DNA from 4 places in the Arthrobacter sp. Y3221087 genome. Region 3 is predicted to be linked to each of the others. Evidence: riboswitches for the same ligand, from Rfam matches in the RefSeq annotation. Region 3 holds a riboswitch; each other region holds the start of a gene.
The links. A riboswitch is a leader RNA that binds a small molecule or an ion and turns the genes downstream of it on or off. The one in region 3 is predicted to bind thiamine pyrophosphate.
Positions count from the first base shown of each region.

Region 1: linked by a shared signal. The riboswitch ahead of thiC (phosphomethylpyrimidine synthase ThiC) and the one ahead of AC5RUO_RS18430 (ECF transporter S component) in region 3 are both predicted to bind thiamine pyrophosphate.
Region 2: linked by a shared signal. The riboswitch ahead of AC5RUO_RS00055 (ECF transporter S component) and the one ahead of AC5RUO_RS18430 (ECF transporter S component) in region 3 are both predicted to bind thiamine pyrophosphate.
Region 4: linked by a shared signal. The riboswitch ahead of thiD (bifunctional hydroxymethylpyrimidine kinase/phosphomethylpyrimidine kinase) and the one ahead of AC5RUO_RS18430 (ECF transporter S component) in region 3 are both predicted to bind thiamine pyrophosphate.

Region 1 covers NZ_JBNHFE010000001.1:1,527,359-1,531,552, reverse strand. The annotation lists gene AC5RUO_RS07235 (hypothetical protein) at 1-312, opposite strand, end outside; gene AC5RUO_RS07230 (VOC family protein) at 400-1,275, opposite strand; gene AC5RUO_RS07225 (amidohydrolase family protein) at 1,364-2,455, opposite strand; TPP riboswitch at 2,535-2,642, shown strand; gene thiC (phosphomethylpyrimidine synthase ThiC) at 2,637-4,194, shown strand, end outside.
Region 2 covers NZ_JBNHFE010000001.1:8,815-13,008, forward strand. The annotation lists gene tal (transaldolase) at 1-511, shown strand, start outside; gene rpe (ribulose-phosphate 3-epimerase) at 584-1,261, shown strand; gene AC5RUO_RS00045 (ribose-5-phosphate isomerase) at 1,306-1,779, shown strand; gene AC5RUO_RS00050 (cupin domain-containing protein) at 1,924-2,286, shown strand; TPP riboswitch at 2,343-2,481, shown strand; gene AC5RUO_RS00055 (ECF transporter S component) at 2,542-3,165, shown strand; partial or broken gene AC5RUO_RS00060 (thiazole synthase) at 3,184-3,983, shown strand.
Region 3 covers NZ_JBNHFE010000009.1:53,812-58,005, forward strand. The annotation lists gene AC5RUO_RS18425 (ABC transporter ATP-binding protein) at 1-1,511, opposite strand, end outside; gene AC5RUO_RS18430 (ECF transporter S component) at 1,511-2,134, opposite strand; TPP riboswitch at 2,197-2,332, opposite strand; gene AC5RUO_RS18435 (heme-degrading domain-containing protein) at 2,413-2,964, shown strand; gene AC5RUO_RS18440 (hypothetical protein) at 2,961-3,167, shown strand; gene AC5RUO_RS18445 (DUF4383 domain-containing protein) at 3,266-3,724, shown strand; gene AC5RUO_RS18450 (iron-containing redox enzyme family protein) at 3,786-4,194, shown strand, end outside.
Region 4 covers NZ_JBNHFE010000001.1:1,611,829-1,616,022, forward strand. The annotation lists gene AC5RUO_RS07655 (Rne/Rng family ribonuclease) at 1-2,020, shown strand, start outside; TPP riboswitch at 2,170-2,267, shown strand; gene thiD (bifunctional hydroxymethylpyrimidine kinase/phosphomethylpyrimidine kinase) at 2,275-3,825, shown strand; gene rplU (50S ribosomal protein L21) at 4,088-4,194, shown strand, end outside.

The DNA.
Region 1 (4,194 bases), on a different contig from region 3:
CTCGGCGACGTCGTCCAGGACGTTGCCTTCGCCTTCGGTTTCGTAGGTCAGCAGGTCGGCCAGCGCCCGGACCATGGCCGGGGGCACGGCAAGAAGGGAATCGCTGGTGACATCGACCATGGTCAGCTCGTAGTCTGCTCCCCCGGCGTGTACGGCCGTACCGGCCAGGTCCCCGAGCTGTTCCACCTCGTAGTCGGTGATGTCCGGGATGCGGACCCCCTGGCCGGCGGGGGCTCCCCCGCCTTCGTCCAAAAGACCGGCGCGCTTGAGCGCTGCATCATGGGTGGCGACAAAGATCTCGGTGAAGCCCATTGGGGTAACCTTCCGTCGAAAATGCGGCGGACGGGGCGGTCACCCGCACCGGCCTTTCGGTTTCAGCCTAGTACGGGGGCACCGGCGTCAGCGTACTGCCACCCGGATGTTGTTGCGCCACGGGTCCTCGAACCGCAGCTCGGCCCCGGTGTGGCGGGACGGAACCCCGGCGACTTTCAGGCGGTCAGCCAGCGCGCCGACGTCGTCACCGTTGGGCACTTCGATGAGCACCTCACCCAGGCCCAGCGTGTCCTTCCGGGGCCCGGCGCCCCGGCTGTTCCAGACGTTCATGGCCATGTGGTGGTGGTACCGGCCTGCAGAGACAAAGAGGGCCTGCCCGTGCCACCCCGCGGTCTTCTCGAAGCCGAGGATGCCAACGTAGAAGTTGCGGGCGGACTGCACGTCGCCCACCTGGAGGTGGACGTGGCCGACGCCGGCCGCGGTGGAGTGCTGCGCTTCCAGGGATTCCTCCGTGAGGTGCTGCTCGAGGTAACGCTGCGGCGGCAGTGCCAGGCTGTCCATCACCACGTCCGTCCCGTTCCAGGACCAGTTGCTGCGCGGCCGGTCCCAGTACAGCTCAATGCCGTTGCCTTCCGGGTCATTGAAATAGAAGGCCTCGCTGACGAGGTGGTCGGCGCTGCCGGTGAACGAATGCGGGTCGAAGCGGGCGGCGGTGGCGATGGTTGCAGCAAGGGAGGCCTGGTCCTCGAACAACAGCGCGGTATGGAAGAGGCCGGCCTCCCCCCTGCCCGGAAGGTTCAGTCCGGGAGCGGGTGCCAGGTGGACAAGCGGCTTCTGGCGGCGGCCGAGGTAGAGGCCGCCGTCCTGCTCGGCGACGACGTCGAGGCCGAGGGCGCGCTGGTAGTAGTCGGTCATGACCTTCATGTCACCGACCTTGAGCATCACGGTGCCCATGGTGAGGTCGGCGGGAAGAAGATCCTGGCTGGTGGCTTCTGCGGTCATTGAGTGCTCCCTGTGCTGGGGCCGAACTGAGGGAACGGCCTGTCACAGTTAAAATTACTTGAACCTTCAATTTATTCCAAGTACTTTTCTATGGTCCGCGGGTGATGATGCGGCCTCCCAGCACCACGTGGGAAAGATCCCGGACAGCTTCCGGCCGGGTGCGCGGATCCTCCCGGCAGAGAACGACGTCGGCACGCGCCCCCTCAGCCACGCCGTCGGCTCCGAGCCACTCCCGCGCCGCCCAGCAGGCAGCGTCCAGCGCAGCCGCCATGGGCAGGCCTGCCTGGTGCAGGGCAAGGATCTCGTCGGCGATCCTGCCGTGCCTGATGACGCTGCCGGCGTCGGTACCTGCGTAAATCCTCACGCCGGCGTCGTAAGCCTCACCCACCCGCTCCAGGCGCCGCTCCCACAGGGCCATCATGTGCGCCGCGTAGCGCGGGAATTTGTGCTGTGCCTGCGCAGCAATGTCGGGGAACGTGGCGATGTTGACCAGGGTAGGGACGATGGGCACGCCCTGTTCCGCAAAACGGGGAAGGTGCCGCGGCAGGAGCCCGGTGGCGTGCTCGATGCAGTCAATGCCCGCATCCAGCATCTGGTCAAGGGTGTCTTCGGCGAAGCAGTGCGCAGTAACGCGGGCGCCCTCGTCATGGGCGGCCCGGACGGCGTCACGGACGACGCCGGCCGGAAACGAGGGTGCCAGGTCGCCGGCTCCGCGGTCGATCCAGTCCCCGACGAGCTTGACCCAGCCGTCGCCGTCGCGGGCCTGTTTGCGCACGGCCTCCACCAGGTCCTCCGGTTCCACCTCGTCCGCGAAGCCGCGGAGGTACCGGCGTGTGCGGGCCACATGGCGTCCGGCCCGGATCAGCACCGGGAAGTCCCGGCCGCCCTGCATCCACCGGGTGTCGGCCGGTGAGCCGGCATCACGCACCAGCAGCGTTCCGGCAGCCAGGTCCGCCCGGGCCTGGCCCGCCGCGGCGTCGGAATCCACCGGACCCTCCGGCCCCAGCCCGATATGGCAGTGGGCATCCACCAGGCCGGGCAGCACCCACCCGTCCAGCACCCGGTCCGGAGCCTGCTGCGGGCGGATAAACGTCAGCACCCCGTCCACGGACCACAGGCCCCGGTGTTCGCTGGCCGGCCCGGTCAGCACAGGGCCGCTGAATTCTATGATTTCCGGCATCGGACTCCCTTTTCGCCGCCAGTCATGCTAGCACCGGCAGTCGTGGCAAGGATCTGCGAAGCGGCTGTGGTAGCTTCGTTCCTGACCACACGGGGGCCCCTGCAGGGGCTGAGATCGGGCTGAGGCAGCCTGCGACCGTCGAACCTGTCCGGGTAATGCCGGCGAAGGAAGTGAGTATTCCTTGAGTACACCAAATGAACAGCGGAGCCCTGCCCAAAACCAGTCCGGGAGCGCACTGCCGGACGGAAAGCCAGGGGCACCTGCCACCCGGTCACTGGCATCGCATGCGCTGGCCTTCATCGAAGATGGCGAATCCGGCATCCGGGTCCCGGTGACGGAAATCTCCCTGGAACCGTCCCCCAATGGAGAGGCGAACCCGCCCTTCCGCACCTACCGGACCGCCGGACCGGGCAGTGATCCGGTAATGGGGCTGCCGCCTTTCCGGGCAGCATGGATCGCGGAGAGGGGAGACACCGAGGCGTACAGCGGCAGGGGCAGGAACCTGCTCGACGACGGCCGCTCGGCTGTCCGCCGCGGCGCCGCGTCAGCCGAGTGGAAGGGCGCGCAGCCGGTGCCCCGCCGCGCCGTCGTGGGACGGACCGTGACCCAGATGCACTATGCCAGGCAGGGCATCATCACCCCTGAGATGCGCTTCGTGGCCCTGCGCGAAAACTGCGACGTGGAGCTGGTCCGCAGCGAGCTGGCGGCGGGCCGCGCCATCATCCCCAGCAACATCAACCACCCCGAGTCGGAGCCGATGATCATCGGCAAGGCATTCCTGGTGAAGATTAACGCCAACATCGGCAACTCCGCTGTCACCAGTTCCATCGCGGAAGAGGTGGACAAGCTGCAGTGGGCCACGCAGTGGGGCGCGGACACCGTGATGGACCTCTCCACCGGCGATGACATCCACACCACGCGGGAATGGATCATCCGGAACTCCCCCGTGCCGATCGGTACCGTGCCCATCTACCAGGCGCTGGAGAAGGTCAATGGCGAAGCCCACAAGCTGACCTGGGAGATCTTCCGCGACACCGTCATTGAGCAGTGCGAGCAGGGCGTGGACTACATGACGGTGCACGCCGGCGTCCTCCTGCGCTACGTGCCGCTGACAGCAAACCGGGTCACGGGCATCGTGTCGCGCGGCGGCTCCATCATGGCCGGCTGGTGCCTGGCCCACCACCAGGAGAATTTCCTCTACACGCACTTCGACGAGCTGTGTGAAATCTTCGCCAAATACGACGTCGCGTTTTCCCTTGGGGACGGGCTGCGGCCGGGCGCCACGGCGGACGCGAACGACGCCGCCCAGTTCGCGGAGCTGGACACGCTCGCGGAACTCACCCTGCGGGCCTGGGAATACGACGTCCAGGTGATGGTGGAAGGTCCCGGGCACATCCCCTTCCACCTGGTCCGTGAAAACGTGGAGCGCCAGCAGGAGCTGTGCAAGGGTGCGCCCTTCTACACCCTGGGTCCCCTGGTTACCGACGTGGCACCCGGCTACGACCACATCACCTCAGCCATCGGCGCTACGGAAATCGCCCGCTACGGCACGGCGATGCTCTGCTACGTGACACCGAAGGAACACCTCGGCCTGCCCAACAAGGACGACGTCAAGACGGGGGTCATCACCTACAAAATCGCAGCGCACGCTGCGGACCTGGCCAAGGGCCACCCCGGCGCGCACGAACGCGATGACGCCCTGTCCAAGGCACGCTTTGAATTCCGCTGGCGCGACCAGT
Region 2 (4,194 bases), on a different contig from region 3:
CTTCGTTTCGCGTGTGGATACCGAGATCGACAAGCGCCTCGACGCCATCGGCACCGACGAAGCCAGGGCGCTCAAGGGCAAGGCAGGCGTCGCCAACGCCCGCTTGGCTTACCAGGTCTACGAGGAGCTGTTTGCCACTGAACGCTGGGCAGTCCTGGCTCAAGCCGGCGCCCGCCGGCAGCGGCCGCTATGGGCCTCCACCGGTGTGAAGGACCCCGCTTACTCGGACACCCTCTACGTCACCGAACTCGCCGCCGTCGACGTGGTAAACACCATGCCCGAGAAAACGCTGGACGCCACTTTCGACCACGGCGTGATCACCGGCGACACGATCACCGGCACATACGAGGAAGCACAAGGTGTGCTCACCGCCATCGAGCGCCTCGGCGTCTCCTACAACGACGTCGTCACTCTCCTGGAATCCGAAGGTCTGGACAAGTTCGTGGCCAGCTGGAAGGAACTGCTGGCCGATGTTGAGGGCGCGCTCTCCAGCGCCCGGAAGGCATCCTGAACCATTGAGTGCGCCCTGCGCGGGACCCATAGGGGTCCCGCGCAGTGGCCGCAGATCAGAAAGGCGGACACCATGTCCAAGCCACCCCTAAATTGCTGTATCAATCCCAGCATCCTGTCGGCCGACTTCGTCAACCTCGAAGCAGAGCTTGCCCGCATCAGCAATGCCGATGCTGTCCACGTGGACGTTATGGACAACCACTTCGTCCCGAACCTGACCATCGGCCTGCCTGTCGTGGAAAGGATCCAGAAGGTCAGTCCTGTGCCGCTGGATGCCCATCTGATGATTTCCAATGCTGACACCTGGGCCCCCCAGTTCGCTGACGCCGGGATTGCCTCGGTCACCTTCCATGTTGAAGCATCGGTTGCACCGATCAAGCTTGCCCGTGAGCTTCGCGCCCGGGGCTCGAAGGCCGGCATGGCCCTGCGCCCTGCCACGCCGGTGGAACCGTACCTGGACATGCTTTCCGAACTGGACATGCTGCTGATCATGACCGTTGAACCGGGCTTTGGCGGCCAGGCCTTTTTGGACGTGATGCTGCCCAAGATCCGCCGGGCTCGCGCCGCCGTCGACGGTTCAGGGGTGAACGTAGCCATCCAGGTGGACGGCGGCATCACGGAAGAAACCATCACCCGTGCCGCCGAGGCCGGCGCCAACGTCTTTGTCGCGGGCTCGGCCGTGTACGGCAAACCTTCCCCTGCTGAGGCAATCGAGTCGCTGCGCGCGAACGGCCAGCTTGCCTTCGCATAGCAGCAGGCCGCCCCATCACCGTTACCAATCTTGAAGGACCCATAATGCGCGTTCACATCGCAACCGACCACGCCGGCATGGAGCTCAGCTCCCATCTGATCACCTCGCTCGCAGCCAGCGGCTACGAGATGGTGGACCACGGACCGGCCGCCTACGACGCCGAGGACGACTACCCCGCATTCTGCATCAACGCCGCCGCCGCCGTCGTGGCCGACCGGGCGGCAGGCATGGACGCGCTCGGAATCGTGCTGGGCGGCTCCGGCAACGGCGAGCAAATCGCCGCAAACAAGGTCAAGGGAGTCCGGGCAGCCCTCGCGTGGAACCTCGACACAGCCAGGCTCGCCCGCCAACACAACGATGCCAACGTGGTCGCCGTCGGAGGCAGGCAGCACAGCGTCGAAGAGGCCACGGAACTGGTCAAAGCATTCCTGGCAGAACCATTTACTAATGCCGAACGCCATGAGCGCCGCATCGGCAAAATCGCTACCTTCGAAACCACGGGCGAGATCGTCGAATAACCCCCACCAACAAAACCCCGGGCCAAGGTTGTCGTCAACCCTGCCGCCAGCCATCCCGGAAAGTTCTCCCGCTGCTTAGACCAGTCGGGGATCCCAACACCGACTCTCCCGTCCCGGGGGAGCAACCCAGAAAGGAAGATTCACATGAGCATAACTTTCGAGCCGACCGCCCTCTTCCAGGGGAAGCTGGACGAAGCACCGCTCGGTCCACCCCTGGCCGAAGTGCTGGGCGACGAGATTCCGACGCGGATCACTATCCCCTTTACCAGCGATGATTCCCGGATCCTCTCCGGAGTCTGGGAAGCTGACCCAGGCCTTTCACGATGGGAGTTTCTGGAGCGCGGCGAGTCGATCTACGTCCTTGAAGGCCGCATGGTGGTTACCGAGGATGGCGGAGAGCCGACTACCGTAGAGGCCGGAACCGCAGCTATCTTCCCCATCGGTTGGAAGGGCACCTGGGAAATCCAGGAGCGCATCAGAAAATTCTTCGTCATTTTCACGCCCTGACCCAGGGAAACTGTAAGGCCTGGACACGTGCCAGGCCTTACAGTTTGTAGCCATTCATACAACGACAGGGGAGCGCCGCCATCCGGCACTGGCCATGGCCGGGGACCGCAGGTGGGCGCTGAGAGTGCGGACAGCCGCAGACCCTCGAACCTGATCCGGCTAGTACCGGCGCAAGGGAGTCGAGTTCTCGAAGTCCGGTAACGGCAGTAGCCGCGTGCCGTGCTTTCCCCTCCTGTTTCCCAGGAGGATTTTTTCATGAGCACTGCAGCAATCAAGAAGACCACCAGCAAGTCCTGGCGCGTCGTGGACATCGTGGTGGCGGCCCTGATCGCCATCGCCGGCGGCGTGATTTTCTGGGCCTGGTCCCAGGGCGCGGCCGCGGTCTCCGGGCCCATGAACGCGGTTTACCCGCCCCTGACCGGCCTGATCGCCGGCGGCTGGATGATCCCGGCAGTGCTGGGCATGCTGATCATCCGCAAGCCCGGCGCGGCATTGTTCTGCGAGACCGTGGCAGCCACCGGTGAGCTCCTGATGGGCTCGCAGTACGGCGCCTCGGTGCTGTTCTCAGGCTTGGTCCAGGGCCTGGGCGCTGAAATCATCTTCGCGATCATCGTTTACAAGAAGTTCAACCTGCCGGTGTCGCTGCTGGCCGGTGCTGCCGCGGGCCTGTTCTGCGGCCTGAACGATTCCTTCGCGCCGTGGGGCTGGAACATTGCGTACTCCGGCGGTGACAAGCTTGCCTACATCATCTTCACCGCGATTTCCGGCGCGGTCATCGCCGGTGCCCTGTCATGGATCGCGACCCGTGGCCTGGCGAAGACCGGGGTCCTGAGCTCCTTTGCCTCGCGCAAGGCAGCCACGGAGTCCGTCCTCTCCTGAGGCCTGAAAGGTTAGCTGATGACCATCACCACCGAAATGTGCGTGGACAGCGATCCGTTGATCATTGACGGAGTCGAAATAACTTCGCGGCTCATTATGGGCATTGGCGGAGCCCCCAGCCTGGACGGACTCGGAAGCGCCCTCGTTGCTTCTGGGACCGAGCTGACCACCGTCGCCATGCGGCGCTATTCGCCGTCGGAGGCCGGTTCCTTATTCCAACTCCTGCTCGACCACAAGATCCGGGTGCTGCCCAACACCGCAGGCTGCTTCACGGCAAAAGATGCGGTGCTCACCGCCGAAATGGCGCGCGAAGCATTGGAAACCGACTGGGCAAGCTCGAGGTGATAGCTGACGAGCACACCCTGTTGCCCGATGCCGTGGAACTGGTCGATGCCACGGAGCAATTGGTCAACCGCGGCTTCAAGGTATTCGCGTACACCAACGATGATCCGGTCCTGGCCCTACGGCTCGAGCATCTGGGAGCCTCCACCGTTATGCCCCTTGGCTCACCCATCGGCACGGGCCTGGGCATCCCGAGCCCGCACAACATCGAGCTGATTGTGTCCCGCGCTTCCGTGCCCGTCGTGCTCGACGCTGGCATCGGAACCGCCTCGGACGCGGCCTTTGCAATGGAACTGGGGTGTGACGCTGTCCTGCTGGCTACAGCTGTCACCCGGGCACAGAATCCGGTGCGCATGGCCACCGCATTTAAACACGCAGTCCTCTCTGGAAGGCTGGCGAACCGCGGCGGCCGCATACCCCGCCGCGAGCATGCACTGGCGTCATCACCCTTGGAAGGACGAGCCGAGTTCCTGTAACGGGGTGCAGGCACCACCGACTGCAAGCCGTCCAAAACGGTAGGTAAAACCATCCTGATACAGCGTTTCCCACGACCACACATGACGGGATCATGGATGCCGGGAAGGAGCAGAGATGACGACACAAACGTCCGTCCGGCTGCTCCGCGCCGGTCTGGTGGGATCCCTGATTTTCATTCTCGGTGCGGGCGGACACCTCGCTGGTGGCGGT
Region 3 (4,194 bases):
CCGCCCAGGGCGGCGGTGAACTCGGCGTCGTGGGTCACGGACACCACGGCGGTGCCGGAGTCCAGGAGCTCGGAGAGGAAGGACGCCAGCTCAGCCCAGGTGTTGGCGTCCTGGCCGAATGTGGGCTCATCCAGGACCAGGACCTGCGGGCTGGCCGCCAGGACGGTTGCCACCGAGAGCCGCCGCTTCTCCCCGCCCGAGAGGGTGTAGGGATTGGCATCCACCAGGGGCGTGAGCCTCAGCCGCTCCAGCAGCTCGTCAACGCGGTCCTCGCCGTGGCCCAGATGGTGCGGGCCAAACAGCAGCTCATCATGCACCCTGCCGGTGACAAACTGGTGTTCCGGCTCCTGGAACACCGTGCCTATCCGCTCGATCAGTTGCTCGGCCCTCCACCTGAAGGGGTCGATTCCCGCGCCCCGGCTGAGGCGGGTTGTTGCCGAGATCTTGCCCGCAACCGGCTCCAGCAGCCCCGCGAGGGTCAGTGCAAAGGTGGACTTACCGGCACCGTTGGGCCCGGTGATGGCAAGCGCCTGCCCGGCCCGTACCTGCGCGGTGATGTCCTCCTGCACCGGAAGCGGCTGGATTTTCCGGAATCCGCTGCGGCGCGGGCGTTCCCGGGAGACAGCCACTTTCTCCGCGGCCAGCATCAGGTCTCCCGCGCCCGGACAGGTGGCGTCTGTGCGGGGACGGGTGGCCGGCACGTAGCCGGGCACCCACACCCCTGCGGCGGCCAGCATGGTGCGGGCCTCGTCCAGGACCCGGTCCGGCGGACCTTCCAGGAGGACGCCAGAATCGGCGGCTGAGCCTGGTTGCAGGACCACGATCCGGTCCACCAGGTCCTTCCACACCGACACCCGGTGCTCCACCACCACCAGCGTGGCACCGGTCTTGTCCAGGCAGCGAGCCACGGCGTCCCGGACCTCCAGCACCCCGGCCGGATCGAGGTTGGCGGTGGGTTCGTCCAGCAGGATCAGCCCGGGCCGCATCGCCAGGATGCCTGCCAGCGCAAGCCGCTGTTTCTGCCCGCCGGACAGCGCCGACGTCGGATGGTCCAGCGGCAGGTGGGACAGCCCGACGTCGGCGAGCGCCTCGTGCACTCGGGTCCAGATGGCGTCGCGGGGGACGGCGAGGTTCTCCGCGCCGAACGCGACGTCGTCCCCGACCCTGGAGAGGACCACCTGGGTTTCGGGGTCCTGCTGCATCAGTCCGGCCCGTCCGCGCTGCCCCCGGGGGGACCCGCCGTCGACGAGCAGTGAACCTGACTCGTCGGAGTCGCCGGCCTCGCCGTCGTCGTTCACATCGCCCAGGACCCCGGCGAGGGCGTGCAGCAGCGTGGACTTGCCGGCGCCCGAGGGTCCGAGCAGCAGGACGCGCTCCCCCGGTGAGATGTCCAGGTCAAGGGCGTGGACGGCGGGCTTGGCACGCCCTGCATGCCGCCAGCCCCAGCCACGCGCCGTGACTGCGGCCGGCCGCACCGCCCCGGCCGTGCCGTGGTGGGTAGGTGCCTGCATCAGGAGAAGACAGGCTCCGTTGCTGCCTTGCGGGAAGCGAAGGAGCTCAGGACCCCGGTCCTGGCCAGGCCGCGGGTGGCGATCCAGGACAGGGCACCGGCGATGATCGCGCCGGAGATGGCGGTGAAGATGATGTAGGCCAGCTTGTCACCGCCGGAGTACGCGATGTTCCAGCCCCACGGCGCGAAGGAATCGTTCAGGCCGCAGAACAGGCCCGCGGCAGCACCGGCCAGCAGCGACACCGGCAGGTTGAACTTCTTGTAGACGAAAATCGCGAAGATGATTTCGGCGCCCAGGCCCTGGACGAAGCCGGAGAACAGCACGGACGCGCCGTACTGTGAGCCCATCAGGAGCTCACCGGTGGCTGCCACGGTCTCGCAGAACAGCGCAGCGCCGGGCTTGCGGATGATCAGCATGCCCAGCACTGCCGGGATCATCCAGCCGCCGGCGATCAGGCCGGTGAGGGGCGGGTAGACGGCGTTCATCGGGCCGGATACCGCGGCCGCGCCCTGGGACCAGGCCCAGAAAATCACGCCGCCGGCGATAGCGATCAGGGCCGCCACCACGATGTCCACGACGCGCCAGGACTTGCTGGTGGTCTTCTTGATTGCTGCAGTGCTCATGAAAAAAATCCTCCTGGGAAACAGGAGGGGAAAGCACGGCAGACGGCACTTCGCCGCTGCCGGACTTCGAGAACTCGACTCCCTTGCGCCGGTACTAACCGGATCAGGTTCGAGGGTCTGCGGCTGTCCGCACTCTCAGCGCCCACCTGCGGTTCCCGGCCATGCGGGCCCGACGGCGGCGCTCCCCTGTCGTTATGTGTTGCTTGCTTGAATAATGCATTGGATTGCCCTGTTGGGCGTGGTCCAGTTTACACCGGGACAGGGGTAGATTGTGGGCCATGACTGCCAATCCGCCGCATGTGACTGAGTTCGATCCAGACTCCGATTCCGCCCAGCCGGAGGGATCCCTGCAGGTCCTCATCGGCCGCGTCGAGGGTGAAATCCATGAACTCCAGTTTCCGGGCTTCTCCATGGATGATGCGCTCAACCTTGGCCTCCTCCTGGTGGAGCTGGGCAAGGAGCGCGGCCTGCCCATCGCTATCGACATCACCAAGGGCGAACAGGTCCTCTTCCATGTGGCATTGCCGGGCGCCACGCCGGACAACGAACACTGGATCCGCGCGAAGCAACGGACAGCCGCACGGTACGAAGTGCCTTCCCTGCTGGTGGGGCTGCGCGGGCGGCTGCGCGGAGGCAGGATCGAGGACGAGGGCTGGTTCGACCAGACCCGCTACGCGGCACATGGCGGGTCTTTCCCTGTCTATGTGACGGGCGTGGGAGCGGTGGCCACCGTCACCGTGTCCGGGCTGCCGCAGGTGCAGGACCACGACCTGGTGGTGGAGGCCATGCGTGAGGTGTTGCGGTCGACCGGGGCTGACGGGGCACCATGACCGGCACTCCCGCTGACAATCCCGTCCGGGCGGCGGTGGACAAGGCCGAAGACGAGATGATCTTCATCGGCCCGGACCATCCCTACTATCCCCTGCTGGCCGAGCTGGTGTCCGCCGTCGGCAAGGCCTGGCAGCAGGGGTATGAGCAGGGCCGCAGCGGCGGGCACCACCCGAACCCCTACACTTGGACCGGGCTGGCCTGACGGGTTTCCAGCTGCCGGCGGGGAAACAAAGCCTGCTTAGCTTTTATTAGTAATCATGCTTACTATGTTGTTTCCACCGCGTACGAGGAGTCCAGGACATGGCAGTCAGCACCCGCCCACCGGGCGTCCGAACCGCGCTGCAGTGGTCCACGCTGGCTGTTGCCGGCATCTTCCTGTTCGCCGGCATCCTTGGATTCGTTCCGGGTATCACCAGCAACTACGGCTCCCTCGACTTTGCCGGCCCCGGTTCAGAGGCCCTTTTGCTGGGTACGTTCCAAGTGTCCGTCCTCCACAATCTTGTCCACCTCCTCTTCGGCGCCGCCGGAGTGTTCATGGCACGCACCCACCGGCAGGCCCGGAACTTCCTTATATACGGCGGCGTCATCTACTTGGTCCTCTGGCTGTACGGACTGCTCATCGGGGACGACACCCCCGCGAACTTCATCCCGGAAAACTATGCGGACAACTGGCTGCACCTCATTTTGGGGCTGGCCATGATCACGCTTGCGGTCCTCCTCTCCCCGCGGACCACGCCGGCGGACAGCCGGAAATCCTGACCACACCCACCGGCCGCCAGCGCAGACGGCACGGTCACAACCCGAGACCTAGGAGCAACCCATGCGAATCCCGGAACCCCGAGGCCCCATCAGCAGCACGCTGTTCAACGTACTTGCAGGCGCGCCTGGAGGCTCCGTCGAATCATTGGCCGGGCTGCGGGAGCTCGCCTCGAACCGGCTGGCCGAAACCGTGGACATCATCGGCGACGACGATGCCCAGCTGGCCCTTTTCTGCCTGTACGAGCTGCACTACTCCGGGCTGGACGGCGTCACGGACCACTGGGAATGGGATGCCGGGCTGATCCAGGTCCGGCAGATCCTGGAAAAGCCGTTCGAAGCGGCCCTTCGGGCGGCGGCCGCCGAGGCTGCCGGAGAGCTGGAACTTCCGGGGGAGCTCACCAGCGACGCGGTGGCGGATGTGCTGTTCGGCTTGGCCGGCAGGGACACCGGCCCCAGCGTCTCCCGCTATG
Region 4 (4,194 bases), on a different contig from region 3:
CGTCTACCTGGGCAAGGTCCAGAACGTGCTGCCCTCCATGGAGGCAGCATTCGTTGACATCGGGCGCGGTCGCAACGCCGTCCTGTATGCCGGCGAGGTCAACTGGGAGGCCGTCAACCTCGAAGGCAAGCAGCGCCGCATCGAAAACGCCCTTAAGTCAGGCGACACCGTCCTGGTCCAGGTCACCAAGGACCCGGTCGGCCACAAGGGCGCACGCCTGACCAGCCAGATCTCGCTGCCCGGCCGTTACCTTGTGTACGTTCCCGGCGGGTCCATGACTGGCATCTCACGCAAGCTGCCCGACGTCGAACGCAACCGGCTTAAGCGCATCCTCAAGGACCGCCTCCCGGAGCAGGCCGGCGTCATTGTGCGCACCGCGGCCGAAGGGGCGTCCGAGGAAGAGCTGACGCACGACATCAACCGGCTCCGCGCCCAGTGGGAAGGCATCGAAAGCCAGTCCACCTCTACCAAGGTCCTGGCTCCCGAACTGCTGTACGGCGAACCGGACCTCACCATCAAGGTTGTGCGCGACGTCTTCAACGAGGACTTCTCCAAGCTGATTGTGTCCGGTGAAGAGGCTTGGGACACCATCGAGGCCTACGTCACCTACGTTGCCCCGGACCTGGTGGGCCGCCTTGAGAAGTGGATCAAGGACCAGGACATCTTCGCCGCCTGGCGAATCGACGAGCAAATCCACAAGGCCCTGGAACGGAAGGTCTTCCTGCCGTCCGGCGGTTCCCTGGTGATCGACCGCACCGAAGCCATGACCGTGGTGGACGTCAATACGGGCAAGTTCACGGGCAGCGGCGGCAACCTTGAGGAAACCGTCACCAAGAACAACCTCGAAGCAGCCGAGGAAGTGGTGCGCCAGCTCCGCCTCCGGGACATCGGCGGCATCATCGTCATCGACTTCATCGACATGGTCCTGGAATCGAACCGGGACCTGGTCTTGCGCCGCCTGGTGGAATGCCTGGGCCGCGACCGCACCAAGCACCAGGTTGCCGAAGTCACGTCCCTGGGCCTGGTCCAGATGACCCGGAAGCGCATGGGCACCGGGCTCCTGGAGGTCTTTGGCGAGCAGTGCGAGGCCTGCGCCGGACGCGGCGTCGTCACCCACGACGACCCCGTGGAGCACCGCCGCGCCAACATCGTTGCTGCCGAGCACCACGTGCAGCGCACCGACAGCCGGCCTGACGCCCGTGCCGAAAGCCACCGGAACGAGGGCCAGCGGACCGACAGCAGCCAGCCCGGGGGACGCCCGGACCGCAAGCGGCGGCGCGGACGCGGCGGCCAGCAGCCCGATGTTGCGCCGGCGCCCGCTGTGCATGTCCACACCGTCCACCCGGACCCGGCCGACGCCGAGCGCCACGCCAAGGCTGAAGCCACCAGGCTGGCCCTTGCCAACATCGCGGCGGCTGCGCATGCGGCGCACCTGCATGACGACGAGGTCGCGGCGGCGAGGCAGGCCCAGTCGGCCCAGCCCGCGGCGCCTGCCGTGGAAGAGAAGCACGACGCCGGTACCCCGCCACGGCCTGCGGCTGTCCTGACCTTCGGCGGCGAGAAGGTTGCCCTGCCCTTCGTGGAGCACGCGGAAGAGCAGCCGCCCCGCCCTGCCCTCACCCTGGACAGGCTCGCGGAAGCCTTCGCCCACCTGGGCGAAACGGCGCCTGCCGCCGAAACCCCCGCGGAAGAACCGGAAGCCAGGCAACCCGAGGCCAGCCCTGGCGAGGCGGAGCAGCCGGTTCCTGCAGAAGCGGAGAAGGACTGGTCTGACCACACGGTGGACCAGTCCCGCCAGCGCCGGCCGCGGCGCAACCGCAGCGCCAGCCGCGCCCAGGGTGCAGCCAACGAAACCAGCGTGCAGCAGCACGAGAACGTTCCGGCACCCAGCGCCGGACACAGCCATGCTGCCAAGGCCCCGGAAACCGGATCGGCCTCACAGGAACGCAAGGAAGGCGCGCCCAAGCCCGCCGAGGCGCCCATCATCCTGGGCGTCGGGGTTCCTGCCTCTGAGCTCTAAGCCCAGGCAGGGCCACTGTGTGACCCGGGAAGTCCCCGCCTTATGGGCCGTTCCCCTCCGTATTCCGGGGGGAACGGCCCATAAGGCGGGGACTTCCTGCGTGCGGTGGCTGTCACTTTTCCCGGCTCCCAGGTCAGCGGCTAGGCTGGGTAACCGACACGGGGTGCCGCGCGAAGGGCCGGCTGAGATCCAGACCCGTTGAACCTGTCCGGCTAGTACCGGCGAAGGGATGTCCTTTGTCTTCGACCCTCTTTATGCCCGCGGAAACTTCCCAGCCCGGCGCCGTCCCGGATGCAACCGTCCAGGCCGCGCCCGGCCAGCCAGCGCTGCGCCGGGACGTGCCGCGCGTCCTGTCCATTGCCGGTTCGGACCCGTCCGGCGGCGCCGGCATCCAGGCGGACCTGAAAAGCATTGCGGCGCACGGCGGCTACGGCATGGCTGCCATCGCCGCCCTCACCGCGCAGAACACCCGCGGCGTGGCTGCCGTCCACCTGCCGCCCGCGTCATTCCTCGCCTGCCAGCTGGATGCCATCAGTGACGACATCAGCATCGATGCCGTCAAAATCGGCATGCTGGGCGACGCCGGAGTAATCGCCACAGTCCGGACCTGGCTGGAGAAGGTGCGTCCCGCCGTCGTGGTCCTCGACCCGGTAATGGTGGCCACCAGCGGTGACCGGTTGCTTCAGGAATCCGCCGAGGCGGCGCTCCGCGATCTGCTGCCGCTGGCCCACCTCATCACCCCGAACCTGGCCGAACTTGCCATGCTCGTGGGCGAAGAACCCCGGGATTCCTGGGCCGGGGCCCTGGAGCAAGGGCGGAAGCTGGCCGATGCCACCGGAGCAACCGTGCTGGTGAAGGGCGGCCACCTGCCAGATGCGCAATGCCCGGACGCACTGGTGAACACCACCGGCCTGCTGCGGGCGGAGGTCATCGAGGTACCGGGGGAGCGGGTGGCCACCAGGAACAGCCACGGAACGGGGTGCTCGCTGTCCTCTGCAATGGCCACGGTGCAGGCGCGGCGGGGGGACTGGGAGGCGTCGCTGCGGGAAGTGAAGCCCTGGCTGGCGGGGGCGCTCGCGGACTCCGCCCGGCTTGAGGTAGGGGCCGGCAACGGGCCCGTGCACCACTTCCACCACCTGCGGGCCGTTCCGCAGCCGGGGTCATTCGAAGCCCTGCTCCGGACTGAAGCTGAAGCGGACCTGGACGCCATCTACAGCCTGGACTTCATCCGCGGCCTGGTCTCGGGCAGCCTGCCGGAAAAGGAGTTTGCCTATTACCTGGCCCAGGATGCCATCTACCTGAACGGCTACTCCCGCGTGCTGGCACGGGCAAGCGCCCTGGCCCCCACGGAGGCGGAGCAGCTGTTCTGGGCCGGATCCGCGCAGCAGTGCCTGGAGGTTGAGTCCGAGCTGCACCGGTCCTGGCTCAGCTCGCGTCCCGTCCAGGCCGAACTTGGCTCCGTAACAAAGTCCTACGTCGACCACCTCATGGCGGCCTCGGCGTCGGGCAGTTATGCGGTGCTTGCCGCGGCTGTCCTGCCGTGCTTCTGGCTGTATGCAGAGGTGGGCAGGACCCTCCACGCCCAGTTCCTCGCCGCGGGCGAACCGGCAGGCCACCCCTACGCGGAGTGGCTCCGGACGTACGCTGACGAGGACTTCGCCGAAGCGACCCGGAAGGCCATTGCCATTGTGGATGCGGCCGGGCGGAGCGGCTCGGACGCCGAGCGGGCAGCCATGGTCACGGCCTTCAAGCAGTCCTGCCGCCTGGAAGTGGACTTTTTCGACGCGCCGCGGCTGCACGCCTGAGCCTGTGGCGCCCGTCCCGCCGGTACCATGGTTGGTGCGCGGCCCCGCCGTCCGGCCGGCCTGTGGTTCCTATCACAGCCGGCGCGCAGGAGCCAGCCTCATTTGCGGCCGAAGACAAAATTAGCGTAGTCTAGTTCTTCGGTGCTTACGCCAACACTTGGGTTATGACCCCACGGCGTTGAGGCACAGCGAGAAGCCAGCCTGTTAGAGCCGGTTCCGCACGCAAATTTAGTTAGAAACGTCGAGAGAAGTGAGTTCCCAAGTGGTGTACGCGATTGTCCGCGCAGGCGGCCGCCAAGAGAAGGTTTCCGTCGGAGACTTCGTTACCCTGAACCGCGTCGCCGGTGGGGCTGGCAGCACCATTCAGCT